DNA from 4 places in the Methylobacterium sp. A49B genome. Region 4 is predicted to be linked to each of the others. Evidence: predicted binding sites of a transcription regulator. Region 4 holds the regulator's gene; each other region holds the start of a gene.

Evidence for each region. Region 4 encodes PhoB, which activates phosphate uptake and scavenging genes when phosphate is short. Its sites were predicted from a motif close to TGTCATNNANCTGTCAT; they were not measured.
Region 1: a site for PhoB is predicted at 1,216-1,232, ahead of ACLBX9_RS25660 (inorganic phosphate transporter). Genes of this name have one in related genera too.
Region 2: a site for PhoB is predicted at 1,524-1,540, ahead of ACLBX9_RS08860 (Orn/Lys/Arg family decarboxylase). Genes of this name have one in related genera too.
Region 3: a site for PhoB is predicted at 1,809-1,825, ahead of ACLBX9_RS23810 (toxic anion resistance protein). Genes of this name have one in related genera too.

What each region holds. Positions count from the first base shown of each region.
Region 1 covers NZ_JBKFBO010000127.1:14,285-17,489, reverse strand. The annotation lists gene ACLBX9_RS25660 (inorganic phosphate transporter) at 1-1,162, opposite strand, end outside; gene ACLBX9_RS25655 (ceramide glucosyltransferase) at 1,414-2,562, shown strand; gene ACLBX9_RS25650 (DUF1045 domain-containing protein) at 2,587-3,205, shown strand, end outside.
Region 2 covers NZ_JBKFBO010000073.1:5,611-8,815, forward strand. The annotation lists gene ACLBX9_RS08855 (hydroxyacid dehydrogenase) at 313-1,293, shown strand; gene ACLBX9_RS08860 (Orn/Lys/Arg family decarboxylase) at 1,587-3,205, shown strand, end outside.
Region 3 covers NZ_JBKFBO010000118.1:44,642-47,846, reverse strand. The annotation lists gene ACLBX9_RS23815 (vWA domain-containing protein) at 1-570, opposite strand, end outside; gene ACLBX9_RS23810 (toxic anion resistance protein) at 567-1,661, opposite strand; gene ACLBX9_RS23805 (carbohydrate porin) at 1,960-3,205, shown strand, end outside.
Region 4 covers NZ_JBKFBO010000114.1:59,930-63,134, forward strand. The annotation lists gene pstB (phosphate ABC transporter ATP-binding protein PstB) at 1-533, shown strand, start outside; gene phoU (phosphate signaling complex protein PhoU) at 648-1,367, shown strand; gene phoB (phosphate regulon transcriptional regulator PhoB) at 1,555-2,250, shown strand; gene ACLBX9_RS20425 (protein-disulfide reductase DsbD family protein) at 2,257-3,205, opposite strand, start outside.

The sequences.
Region 1 (3,205 bases), on a different contig from region 4:
GGTACATGTCGCTGCGCAGGTTCTGCGTCTGGGCGGCCGGCACGGTGCGGATCGCGCCGTAATTCTTCACGCTGGCGGCGATGTCGTTCGAGAGCGCCGCGAGGGCGGCGTAGACCGGCGGCTGATTGAGGTCCTTGGATTTCAGCGCCTCCGTGACGGTCCGGCGCGCCTGCGCGGCCTCGGGCTGCGGCGTGCCGGCGGCCCGGGCGGAGAAGATCTGGCTCGCCGCCGTCGAGGCCTGCACGAAGGCGGGGGTCGTGTCGTCCGCCATGGTGCGGTTCAGCGCGTAGGCGGTCGGGGCGGCGCCGATCAGGATCAGCATGATCAGGCCCATGCCCTTCTGCCCGTCGTTGCCGCCGTGGAAGAAGGAGACCAGCGTGCAGGTGAGGATCAGCAGGCCGCGGATCCAGAGCGGCGGGGGCGTATCACCCTTGGGGGCCTCGTAGAGATCCTTCCGGCGCACCGCGAATTTCAGGGCGAGCAGCAGCAGGGCCGCCAGCACAAAGCCGCAGACCGGGGAGAACAGCAGCGCCTTGAACACGTTGAGCGCCTGATTCCAGTCGACGCCCGCGGTGCCGTCGCCGCCGTTCATCAGCTGGTTGGCGAGGCCGACGCCGAGCACAGAGCCGATCAGTGCGTGGGACGAGGAGTTCGGCAGGCCGAAGGCCCAGGTCCCGAGATTCCAGAGGATCGCGGCCAGGAGCAGCGCGAAGATCATCGCGTAGCCGGCTCCCGATCCGACATTCAGGATCAGCTCCACCGGAAGCAGCGTCACGATGGCGTAGGCCACGGCGCCGGAGGAGAGCATCACGCCGAGGAAGTTGAAGAAGCCGGACCACACCACCGCCACGAGCGGCGGCATGGAGTGCGTGTAGATCACCGTGGCGACCGCGTTGGCGGTATCGTGGAAGCCGTTCACGAACTCGAAGGCCAGCGCGATCAGCAGGGCGAGCCCCAGGAGCGCGAAGGCGCCGTAGGCCAGCGGCGCCTCGCCGACCGCGTTCATGTCGGCGATGAGGCTCACGACCGCGTAGCCGAGCCCCGCCACCAGCACGAGCAGGAAGGCGACGACGCCCCCCAGGTGCATCCCGTGGTCGAGCCGGGGGCCGCCTCCGGGCCGGCCTCGCGCGAGGCCCGAGGGCATGACGGCGGAATCGGACATGCAGCCTCGCGCGGAATCAAATCTGATGGTGAAGGCGGGATTAAAATGCGCGCATGACGGTCCGGTGACGCAACGCCCCGTTGTCCGCCTGGAATCAGCATTCGGCCCGCGGGATTCCGACGAAGGCCATCAACGGTCACGCGCTCCCCTCGCGACCGCCGCATCCGCCGCCGCGGCAGGCCGGCTGTCACACGACTGACGCGGTCCGGCCGCTAGCGACCGGGCCGCGCGACGGCCAACGAGAGACCCGCATGAGTGACGCCCTGGTTCCGGCCCTGTCGTTCGGTTTGCTCCTGGCCCTCGTCCAGATCGGCAGCATCGTCATCGCGGGGCGGCGCCTGGGCCGGATCGACGGGCCGTCGCGGTTCCCGGCGGGGGCCCCGGTCTCGCTGGTGCGGCCGCTCCACGGGTTGGAGGCCTACAGCGAGGAGATGCTCACCCGCAGCTTCCGCCTCGATTACCCGGCTTACGAGCTGATTTTCTGCGTTGCCGATCCGGGCGACCCGATCGTGCCGACGGTGCGGCGCCTGATCGCCGCCCACCCGCACGTGCCCGCCCGCCTGATCGTCGGCGACGAGCGGATCAGCGAGAACCCCAAGCTGAACAACTGCCTGCGCGGCTGGCGCGCCGCCGCCCACGAGTGGGTGGTCCTGGCCGATTCCAACGTGGCGATGCCGCCGGACTACCTCCAGCGCCTTCAGGCGGCGTGGCGGGACGACACCGGCCTGGTCTGCTCGACGCCGGCCGGCGCACGCCCCGGAAGCTTCATGGCCGAGGTGGAGTGCGCCTTCCTCAATTCCCTGCAGGCGCGCTGGCAATACGCCGCCGAGGCCTTCGGTCTCGGCTTCGCGCAGGGCAAGAGCATGCTGTGGCACAAGCCGTTCCTGGATCGGCGGGGCGGCCTCCAGGCCCTCGCCGCCGAGATCGCCGAGGACGCGGCCGCCACCAAGCTCGTGCGTGCCGCCGGCAAGCGCGTCCACCTTGTGGCGAGTCCGTTCGAGCAGCCGCTCGGGCCGCGCTGCCTCCGGGAGGTCTGGGCGCGGCAGCTCCGCTGGGCGCGGCTGCGGCGGGTGACCTTCCCGTTGTTCTTCGCCCCGGAGATCGGCAGCGGCGTCCTGCTGCCGGCGCTGCTGGTGGCCCTCTGGGCCGGCAGCCTGACGGGACTCGCGAGCGCTGCGGTGCTGGCCGGCCTGTGCTATGGCGCCGAGGACCGGCTCGCCGCCCGCGCGGGCTGGCACCGTTCGCCGCGGATGCTGGCGGCCTTCCTGGTGCGCGACGCCCTAATCCCGGCGATCTGGCTGGGCGCCTGGGTCCAGAGCGCCATCGTGTGGCGCGGCAACGCCATGGATGTGCGCCCGCGCCGGGCGGCCGATGACCGTCCCTACGCGCGGTCGGCCTGACCGCGGCACCCCGGAGGCCGAGACGTGACCCGCCGCTACGCCCTGTACTGGCTGCCCGCCCCGGGCTCCCGCCTCGAAGCCTTCGGCCGGGCCGTGCTCGGCTACGACACCGTCTCGGGGGAGGCGGTGGCGCATCCGGCGGATCTGAGCGGCCTCGCCGCCGTCACCGGGGGAGCCCGGGTCTACGGCTTCCACGCTACCCTCAAGGCGCCGCTGCGCCTCGCCGCCGGCGGCACGGAGGCCGACCTCGTCGGCGCTGCCCGGGACCTCGCGGCCGCGCACCCGCCGGTGGCCGTCGGCCCCTTGCGGGTCGCGGCGCTCGGGCCGTTCCTCGCCCTCGTGCCGGAGGCCCCGCCGACGTCGCTCGGCCTGCTGGCCGCCGAGTGCGTGGCGGCCCTCGACCCGTTCCGCGCGCCGCTCACCGAGGCCGAGCGGGCGAAACGCCGCCCGGACCGCCTCGACGCGCGCGGACGGGCGCTGCTCGACCGTTGGGGCTATCCGTTCGTCTTCGAGGCTTTCCGGTTCCACATGACACTGACCGACGCCCTGCCGGAGGCCGAGCGCGAGACCTGGCTCGCGCGCCTGTCCGAGGCCTATGCCGCCACCGCGCCGGAGCCCGTGACGATCGACGCCGTGTGCCTCC
Region 2 (3,205 bases), on a different contig from region 4:
GTGGTAACCCGCCGGGGATCGCGTCGCGACTGTACCGATGCAACAGCGGCGCGGTCGCGGATCGCGGAAGCGGACGAGCTCGGCGTCGGGCGCGCTGGGTTAACGCAATGTTTCACGGGAAACATTGGGCCTGCACCGCCGCTTCAGCCTGCTGGACCGCCGCAATGCAAGGCCGCGCTGAGGGCCACCGATCGAGCCCGGCCGGACCTCACCCACGCACCGTGCGGTTGCCAGTGCGGCGCGGAGCGCCCAAGAGGGTCGCGGCAAGCGGCTTGCCCCTCGATCCTCCCCCCTGCAGAGGCTTCCCCTCCCGTGATCACCGGTCCGTGCCTCATCGTCCAGCCGATCCACGCGGCGGGTCTCGACCGGCTGCGGGCCGCGGGGCTGGAGCCGCGCCCAGCCAGCGGCACAGACGCCGAGACCCTGGCCCGCGAGGTCGCCGGCTGCGTCGCCGTCATCACCCGCAACACCGGCTTCCCGGCCCGCGCCATCGCGGCGGCCCCCGCCTTGCGGGTGATCGGCGTGCACGGCACCGGCACCGACCACGTGGCCAAGGCGGAGGCCACCGGGGCCGGGATCGTGGTGGTCAACACGCCGGGCGCCAATGCCGTGTCGGTGGCCGAGCAGACGCTCGCGCTGATCTTCGCCCTGGCCAAGGCCCTGCCCGGGGCCGACCGCTCGGTCCGACGCGGCGACGACAGCTTCAAGTTCACCGCCCGCCTCGTCGAGCTCGCCGGGCTGACGCTGGGCCTCGTCGGCTTTGGGGCAATCGGACAGGCCACCGCCCGGCTCGGCGCCGCCCTGGGCCTGCGGGTCCTGGCCTACGGGCCGAGCCGTCCCGATGCCGACTTCGCCAATGCCGGCGCTCTGCGGGCCGCCTCGGTGGACGCCCTCCTGGCCGAGGCCGACATCGTCTCCCTGCACGTGCCGCTGACGCCGGGCACCCGCGGGCTGATCGGCCGGGATCAGCTCGCCCGGATGAAGCGGGAGGCGTTCCTGATCAACACCAGCCGCGGCGGCCTCATCGACGAGGCCGCCCTGATCGAGGCCCTGGAGGCCGGCACGATCGCGGGGGCCGGGCTCGACGTCTTCGCGCAGGAGCCGCTGCCCCCCGAGCATCCCCTCGCCCGCCAGGAGCGCGCGATCCTGACACCCCATGTCGGCGGCTCCACCGAGGCGGCCCTGATCCGCACCGCCGAGACCGCCGCGACCCGCGTGGTCGACGTGCTGGCCGGCCGGCGGCCGGGCGGGCTGGTCAATCCGGATGTCTGGGAGCGGCGGCGCGGGGTGTGACGGGCGCCCTGCGATCGGCTTCCCGACGACCCCCTCATCCTGAGGTGCCCGCGCCAGCGGGCCTCGACGGAAGGCTCCAGGCATCGCAGCACTTTCTGGACCCCTCCTTCCAGGCTTCCGCGTCGCTGCAGCACCTCAGGATGAGGGTGCAGGTGGGCGGGGTGTTCAAGCGTCTTCGACCCCGCGGATCACGCCCTTTCGTCCGCACCCCGGCTGCCCGCCGCGCGCTGTGTCATGCAATCGTCGCAGACGGGCCGGAAAGCGACCCGCTGCGTTCCGGCCAAGAGGACTCCATGGACTTCCACCGTCGCTTCACGGTCCTGATGTGCGCCCCGGCCTTCGATCCGGACGATCTGGAAGGCGCGCGCGTCAACCAGATCGTGGCGGCCGTGGAGCAGCGCGGCTTCGAGGTGGTGCGCGCCCGGCGCGTCGAGGACGCGGCCATCGCGGTTCAGACCGACGCGGCGGTGGGCTGCCTCGTGGTCGACTGGGGCAAGCGCGGCCTCGACGGCAAGGCCGCCGCCCTCATCGACATGATGAGGAAGCGCGGCCTGGAGATGCCGATCGTCATCATGGTCCGCCGCAAGCGGCTGGAGGACATCCCGGTCGAGCTGCTCGACTTCATCGACGGCTACATCTTCCTCGCCGAGGAGACGCCGGAATTCATCGCCCGCGGCCTCGTCAGCCGGGTCACGCAATATGCCGAGACGTTGAAGACCCCGTTCTTCGGCGCGCTGGTCGACTACGCCGAGAAGGGCAACCAGCTCTGGACCTGCCCGGGCCACAACGGCGGCATTTTCTACAACCGGTCCCCGATCGGGCGGATCTTCGTGGAACACCTCGGCGAGGCCATCTTCCGCGACGACCTCGACAACTCGGTCCTCGATCTCGGCGACCTCTTGACCCATGAGGGCCCGGCCCTGAAGGCCCAGAAGGAGGCGGCCCGGATCTTCGGGGCGGAGAAGACCTATTTCGTCCTCAACGGCACCTCGGCCTCCAACAAGATCGTCCTGTCCTCCCTGGTGGCGGAGGACGACCTCGTCCTGTTCGACCGCAACAACCACAAGGCGGCCCATCACGGCGCCCTGTTCCTCGGCGGCGGCATCCCGATTTTTCTGGAAACCGATCGCAACGCCTACGGGCTGATCGGGCCGATCTTCCACGAGGCCCTCGACGAGACCCGGATCCGCGAGAAGATCCGCCGCAACCCGCTCGTGACCGACCCGGAGGCGTGGCGGCGGGAGCGGCCGTTCCGCGTCGCGGTGATCGAGCAATGCACCTACGACGGCACGATCTACGACGCCCAGGAGATCCTGGAGAAGATCGGCCACCTCTGCGACTACATCCTGTTCGACGAGGCCTGGGCGGGCTTCATGAAGTTCCACCCGCTCTACGCCCGCCGCTTCGCCATGGGGCTGACCGGCCTCGACGAGACCTCGCCCGGCATCGTCGCCACGCAATCGACCCACAAGCAGCTCGCGAGCTTCTCCCAGGCCTCGCAGATCCACACCCGGGACGTGCACATCCGTGGCCAGACCCGGCGGGTCGAGCACAAGCGGCTCAACGAGAGCTTTCTGGTCCACGCCTCCACGTCACCCTTCTATCCCCTGTTCGCCTCCCTCGACGTCGGCGCCCAGATGATGAAGGGGCGCTCGGGCATGATCCTGTGGGACGACACGATCCGGCTCGGGATCGAGTGGCGCAAGAAGGTCCGGGCGATCCGGCGGGAATTCGAGGAGAACGAGCGCGACCCCGCCCGGCGCTGGTTCTTCGACCCCTTCGTGCCGGACGTGACCCGGAACGCCGACGGGGCCGAGGTGCCCTGGGAGAGCGTGCCGACCGACGAACTCGCCGCCACGCCCCGCCACTGGGAGTTGAAGCCCGGCGCGCGCTGGCACGGCTTCACCCACGT
Region 3 (3,205 bases), on a different contig from region 4:
CCCGGCGAGCAGGGTCTTCACGGTGTCCTGGACGCCCGGCTTCTTGAGGTCAGCGAGCGTGATCGCGTCTGGCGAGCCGAGCGCCGCCGAGAGCATCGCCAGGTAGGCGCCCGCCCCCGAATTCGATTGGGTCGCCGAACTGGCGAGGTAGGTCAGCGAGCCAGCCTTCACCGCCGCGACGATGTCGCCGGTCGAGACCGGCCGCCCGACCCAGCCGAGGGCTTCGGCCTTGCTCCGGCGCAGGCCCAGGATCACCGGGGAACGGGCGACCGGCGTCAGGTCGCGCACCCGCTTGTCGCGGTCGAACATCTCGATCCAGATGGCGTTGGCCGGCCAGACCGCGTCGAAGGCCGGCGCCGCATCGGCCAGCGCGAGGCCGATATCGAGGGAGCCCTGATAGTCGAAGCGGCAGGCTGCGCCCCTCGCGCGACAGAAGTCCTGGACGATGGGTTCCAGCGTGCGGTTCTCGGAGCCGGAGGCGATCACGAAGTCCAGGGGCGGGCTGCCGCTGCAGGCTCCGAGGACGGCCAGGAGGATCGCGGCCGAAACGCAGCGGAGGCGGCCTCTCACGCGGACTGCCCCAGCAGTGTGCGCTTCAGCTCGTCCTCGATGCGGGTCAGCTCCGCCTCGGCGGCGCGCCGCTTGGCTTGTCCATCGCGCTGGATCGCCAGAACCTCGTTGACGGTCTCGACGAATTGCCGGTTGACGTGGCTCAGGGTCTCGATGTCGACGATGCCGCGCTGAACCTCCCGCTTGATCCCGGCGGTGCCCTGCCGCAGCCGCTCGGCATTGGCCTTCAGGAGCGCGTTCGTCGTGTCGGAGACCTCCCGCTGGAGCTTCAGCGCTGCGTCCTGCCGGTGCAGGGCCAGCGCGATCGTCATGCCGTTCTTCCAGGTCGGGATCGTGGTCGCGATGGAGGATTGCAGTTTCTCCACCAGGGCAGCGTCGCCGTTCTGGACCAGCCGGATCTGCGGCATGGTCTGCAGGGCGATCATACGGCTGAGCTTGAGATCGTGGACCTTCCGTTCCAGGCGCTCGACGCTCTGCGCGAGGTCGGAGGCCTTCTGCGCGGCGAGTTGACCTTCGACGCCGTCCCCGGCCGCGCGTGCCTGCGCCTCCAGGGCGGGTAGCCGCTCCCGGCGGACCTCCTCGATGATCTGGGTGCCGGCGACGATATAGGCTTCGAGCTCGCGCATCTGCGCGAGATTCCGCTCGAACAGGCCGTCGAGCATCGCGATGTCGCGACGGAGGGCGTCGCTGCGGCGTTCGAGGTCCAGGGCGATGCGATCGACCTGCGCGGCGAGGGAGGAGAACCTCTCCCGGAAGCGCAGCACCCGGACCTTCGCGCCGCCCCAAAGCCGCTCCAGCAAACCCGCCTTGCCGAGCGAGGCCGGATCGAGGCTGTTCACCTTCGCGATCAGATCGGAGAGCAACGCGCCGACCGGGCCTGAATCCTTGTTCAGGGTATCGCGCAGGATCGTGTCGGCGAAGGTGGCGACGCCGCGCTGGGCCTGATCGCCGTAAGTCGTCAGCGCCGAGCGATCGTCGAGCCGGATCTCCTGGCGGATGCGCTGGACGAGGTCGGGATCAGCGGCGTTCCCAAGTGCCGCAGCGGCGCTGGACGAGACGGCGCTGCCCGTGCCTTCCTCCGATTGACGCATCGGCCGGCCACCTTTTTTCAAACCCCGGGATCAGCAGCAAGGCCAGTTGCATCGGCCGCCCGCGCCTCGTGAGGGCATGTCCACGACGCCGGCGAACCGCCCGGGTCCTGGGCAGCTGGCGGCGTCGGCACGATGATGTGGCGATCGATGACGATTCGATGACAGTCTTCGGCCCCGGTCCCGGATCCCGGCGAACTCGTGCGATGCGTTTCGGCGGATTGCAGCCTTTTCGGCGCCATCCCAAGCTGGATCGGCCGGCCGCGGCAAGGTGTCGTCGAACGGTGATAAAGCTGTGCCGATGCTCGGTGCTTCACTGGTCTTGGAGGCCGAGGTGCGTTCCGCCTCCCGCACCATCCTCGGAACTCTGGCCGCGCTCGGCCTCTGGCTGCAGCCGAACCTCGCCGAAGCCCAGACCGAGCCGGCCGAGGTGCAGGCCACGGTCGACCGGGTCGCGGCCGAAGGGCTTGCCATCGGCTCGCCCACCGGTGCGGGCGGCGATCCGCAGACTTCGGTCGCGCAGCCGGTCTTCTCGGCAGGCCGGGCCGCGGAGGTGACGACCTCGTTCCAGCCCCTGCTGGGGGCTGCTGGTGATCCCGGCGGCTACCGCGCCTTCCTCGAGCGGCACGGGATCACCTTCGGCCTCATCACGGTGGCCGAGACCTACCGCAACCTGCGCGGCGGCCTGCGTCGGGGTTCCACGGGCCTGACGCTCCTCGATCTCGACGTCGACGTCGATCTCGACACCCTGGCCGGTTGGAAAGGGGCTGCGGCCCACGCCACGGTCTACCAGATCCAGGGGAGCGGGACCTCCCGTAGCCGGGTGGGCAACCTCATGACCATCAGCGAGATCGAGGCCCTGCCGGCCTCGCGTCTCTCGGAACTGTGGCTGGAGCAGAGCCTGTTCGACGACCGGCTGTTCCTCCGCGTCGGCCAGCTCTCGGCCGACACCGAGTACATGGTGAGCCAGACCAGCATCCTGTTCACCAACGGCACCTTCGGCTGGCCGGCGATCTTCGCCGCCAACATGACCGATGGCGGACCGGCCTATCCGCTCTCGGCACCGACCGTCCGGCTGAAATACGTGCCAACCCGCGAGTTCTCGTTCCAGGCCAGCCTGATCGACGGCACGCCCGGCGGCGGCAATCCGCGCTCGGGGATCGACCCACAGCGACGCAACCCGAACGGCACCCGCTTTCCCGTTTCCGACCCGCCGCTCGCCATCGCGGAGGTCTCGTACGCCTACAATGCCCGCCCCGGAGACGCAGGCCGACCAGGCACCGTGACGCTGGGAGGCTGGCACCGTTTCGGCCGAGTCGATGCGCTCACGCCCGACCCGTTGACCGGCCTCGGTCGACGGGTCAGCGGTGATTATGGCCTCTACGGCGTGATCGACCAGACGATCTATCAGGAGCCGGACGATCCCAACGATGGCGCCAGCGTGTTCCTGCGAGCCTCGGCGTCGCCCGGCGACCGCAACCTCGTGAACCTCTACCTCGATGCCGGCATCGCCTATCGGGGCCTGTTCCCCGGCCGCTCGGACGACA
Region 4 (3,205 bases):
ACCCGTCCATCGATCTCAACGAGCTGCGCGCGCGCATCGGCATGGTGTTCCAGAAGCCGACGCCGTTCCCGATGTCGATCTACGACAACGTCGCCTTCGGCCTGCGCCTCTATGAGAAGCTGCCGAAATCGGAGCTCGACGGCCGGGTGGAGGAGGCCCTGCGCAAGGCCGCCCTCTGGGACGAGGTGAAGGACAAGCTCCGGCAGCCGGGCACCGGCCTCTCCGGTGGCCAGCAGCAGCGCCTGTGCATCGCCCGCACGGTGGCGCAGGGCCCGGAGGTCATCCTGTTCGACGAGCCGACCTCGGCGCTCGACCCGATCTCCACCGGCCGGATCGAGGAGTTGATCGAGCAGCTGCGCGACGAGTTCACCATCGTGATCGTCACCCACAACATGCAGCAGGCGGCGCGCATCTCGCAATTCACCGCCTTCATGTATCTGGGGCAGCTCGTGGAATTCGGTCCGACCAACCGGATGTTCATGAACCCGACCGAGCGGCGCACGCAGGACTACATCACCGGGCGGTTCGGCTGATCGGGCCGGACGCTCCGGCGAACCATACCGGCCTTCGCCGCCGCGGCGGCGGGGCGGCGGATCCCCGCCAGCCCCCGCGGATCGCGATGCGGGGCCCTTATCGAAGGATCCACCATGCCCGGCCATATCGTCAGCTCCTACGACACTGACCTGGAGGATCTGCGTCGCTCGATCTCCGAGATGGGCGGCGTGGCCGAGAAGATGACCGCGGAGGCGACCGACGCCCTCGTGCGCCGCGACGACGGGCTCGCCCAGGCGGTGATCATCGCCGACAAGCGCCTCGACGCGCTCCAGCGGGACATCGAGGAGCGCTCCGTTCTCCTCATCGCCCGGCGCCAGCCGCTGGCGATCGACCTGCGCGAGACGATCTCGGCGATCCGCGTCTCGGGCGACCTGGAGCGGATCGGCGACCTGGCCAAGAACGTCGCCAAGCGCGTGGTGGCGATCTCCGACCACGCCCCGGCGCAGAAGATCGTGCTGGGTGTCCGCCACATGAGCGACCTCGCCGAGGGACAGCTCAAGGATGTGCTGGACGCCTATGCGAGCCGCGACATCCAGGCGGCCCACGACGTCTGGGAGCGCGACGGCGAGATCGACGCGCTGTACAATTCCCTGTTCCGCGAACTCCTGACCTACATGATGGAGGATCCGCGCAACATCTCGTTCTGCACGCATCTCCTGTTCTGCGCCAAGAACGTGGAGCGGATCGGCGACCACACGACCAACATCGCCGAGACCATCCACTACCTCGCCACCGGCGAGACCCTGGCGGGCGACCGGCCGAAGAACGATGCGTCGAACTACGCGACGGTGGAGCGCGGGCAGGCTCCGTAGTCGGGCCGCCTCGACACAGGCGCCGGGGCGCGCTCATTCCTGTGGGGCGCCGCCGGAGAATCGGTGGGTACGGGTTGAGGCTGAGCGGCGCCTCCCGCACCTTCCGCCCGGCCGCCCGCTCCGGAGGGGGCCGGCGCGTCCGCAGGCTGAACGGCGCCGCCTCGTGAACGGGTCATCGAACGTGAGCATGCAAGTCCTGATCGTCGAGGACGAGGAGGCGCTGACCACGCTGTTGCGCTACAATCTGGAGGCCGAAGGCTTCCTGGTGGACACGGCGGCGCGGGGCGACGACGCGGAGCTGCTCCTGGCCGAGCGGATCCCCGATCTGGTCCTGCTGGACTGGATGCTGCCGGGCCTCTCCGGAATCGAACTCTGCCGCCGCATCCGGGCGCGGCGCGAGACCGAACGGCTGCCGGTGATCATGCTCACCGCCCGCGGCGAAGAGGGCGACCGGATCCGGGGCCTCGGGACAGGGGCCGACGACTACATCGTCAAGCCGTTCTCCGTGCCGGAACTGCTCGCCCGGATCCGGGCGCTGCTGCGCCGGGCCAAGCCCGCCCACGTCTCGGACCGTCTGGCCGCCGGCGACCTGGAACTCGACCGCACCGGGCACCGCGTCCGCCGCGGCGGCGAGGAGCTGCATCTCGGGCCCACCGAGTTCCGGCTGCTGGAGTTCCTGATGCTGGCGCCGGGCCGGGTCTTCTCCCGCGAGCAGCTCCTCGACGGGGTCTGGGGACACGACGTCTACATCGACGAGCGCACGGTGGACGTGCATGTCGGGCGCCTGCGCAAGGCGCTGAACAGCCCGCGCCAGCCCGATCCGATCCGCACGGTCCGCGGTTCCGGATACGCCTTCGACGAGACCTTCGCGCTGGAGGCGTAGCCCCGCTCAGCGGGCGAGCGCCGCGCTCCGGCCCGCGCCAGCCGGCACCGCCTCCAGGGCCGCCAGGACCGTCCCCTCGGTGAGGATCTGCGGCAGCACCTGCGGCGTCCCGCTGCCGCTGTAGAGCAGGTAGAGCGGCACGCCGCTGCGCCCGTGCTTCTCCAGAAGGCGGGTGATCTCGGGGTTCTGGTTGGTCCAGTCACCCTTCATGTAGGTCACGTCGCGCTCGGCCATCGCGGCCCGCACGGCCCTGGTGTTCAGCGAGGTCGCCTCGTTCACCGCGCAGGTGATGCACCACGCCGCGGTCATGTCCACGAAGACGGGGCGACGGGCCTCCACCAGGGCGTCGAGGCGGGCCTGGGTGAACGGCTCGACGCCGTCGGCGGCGGCCTGTGCGATCGGCGCGGCGCGGTCCCGCGGAAGCGTCGCGGCGACGGCCCCGACGGCGGCCAGCGCCAGGATTGCGGCGGCCTGCGCGATCCGCGAGGTCCGGGGTCCGGCGTGCCCGTGCTCCCAGGCCCAGGCGGCGAAGCCCACCAGCACGAGGCCGATCAGGGCCGCCAGGAGGCCGCGCGGATCGACCTGCTGTGCCAGCACCCAGACAAGCCACGCCACGGTGGCGTAGACCGGGAAGGCCAGGACCTGCTTGAGCGTCTCCATCCAGGCGCCCGGCCGCGGCAGCGCCCGCAGGGCCGGCGGCCAGAGGGTCAGGACCAGGAAGGGCAGGGCGAGGCCGAGGCCCAGGCTCGCGAAGACCGTGAGCGCCACGGCGGCGTTCTGGGTCAGGGCGAAGCCCACCGCCGAGCCCATGAACGGCGCCGTGCAGGGTGTCGCCACCAGGGTGGCAAGGACGCCCGTGAAGAAGGAGCCGCTCAGGCCGGGGCGCCGGGCGAGGCCGTCGCCGATGCCCGCGAGCCGGCCGCCGACATGGACCACGCCGGACAGGCTCAGGCCC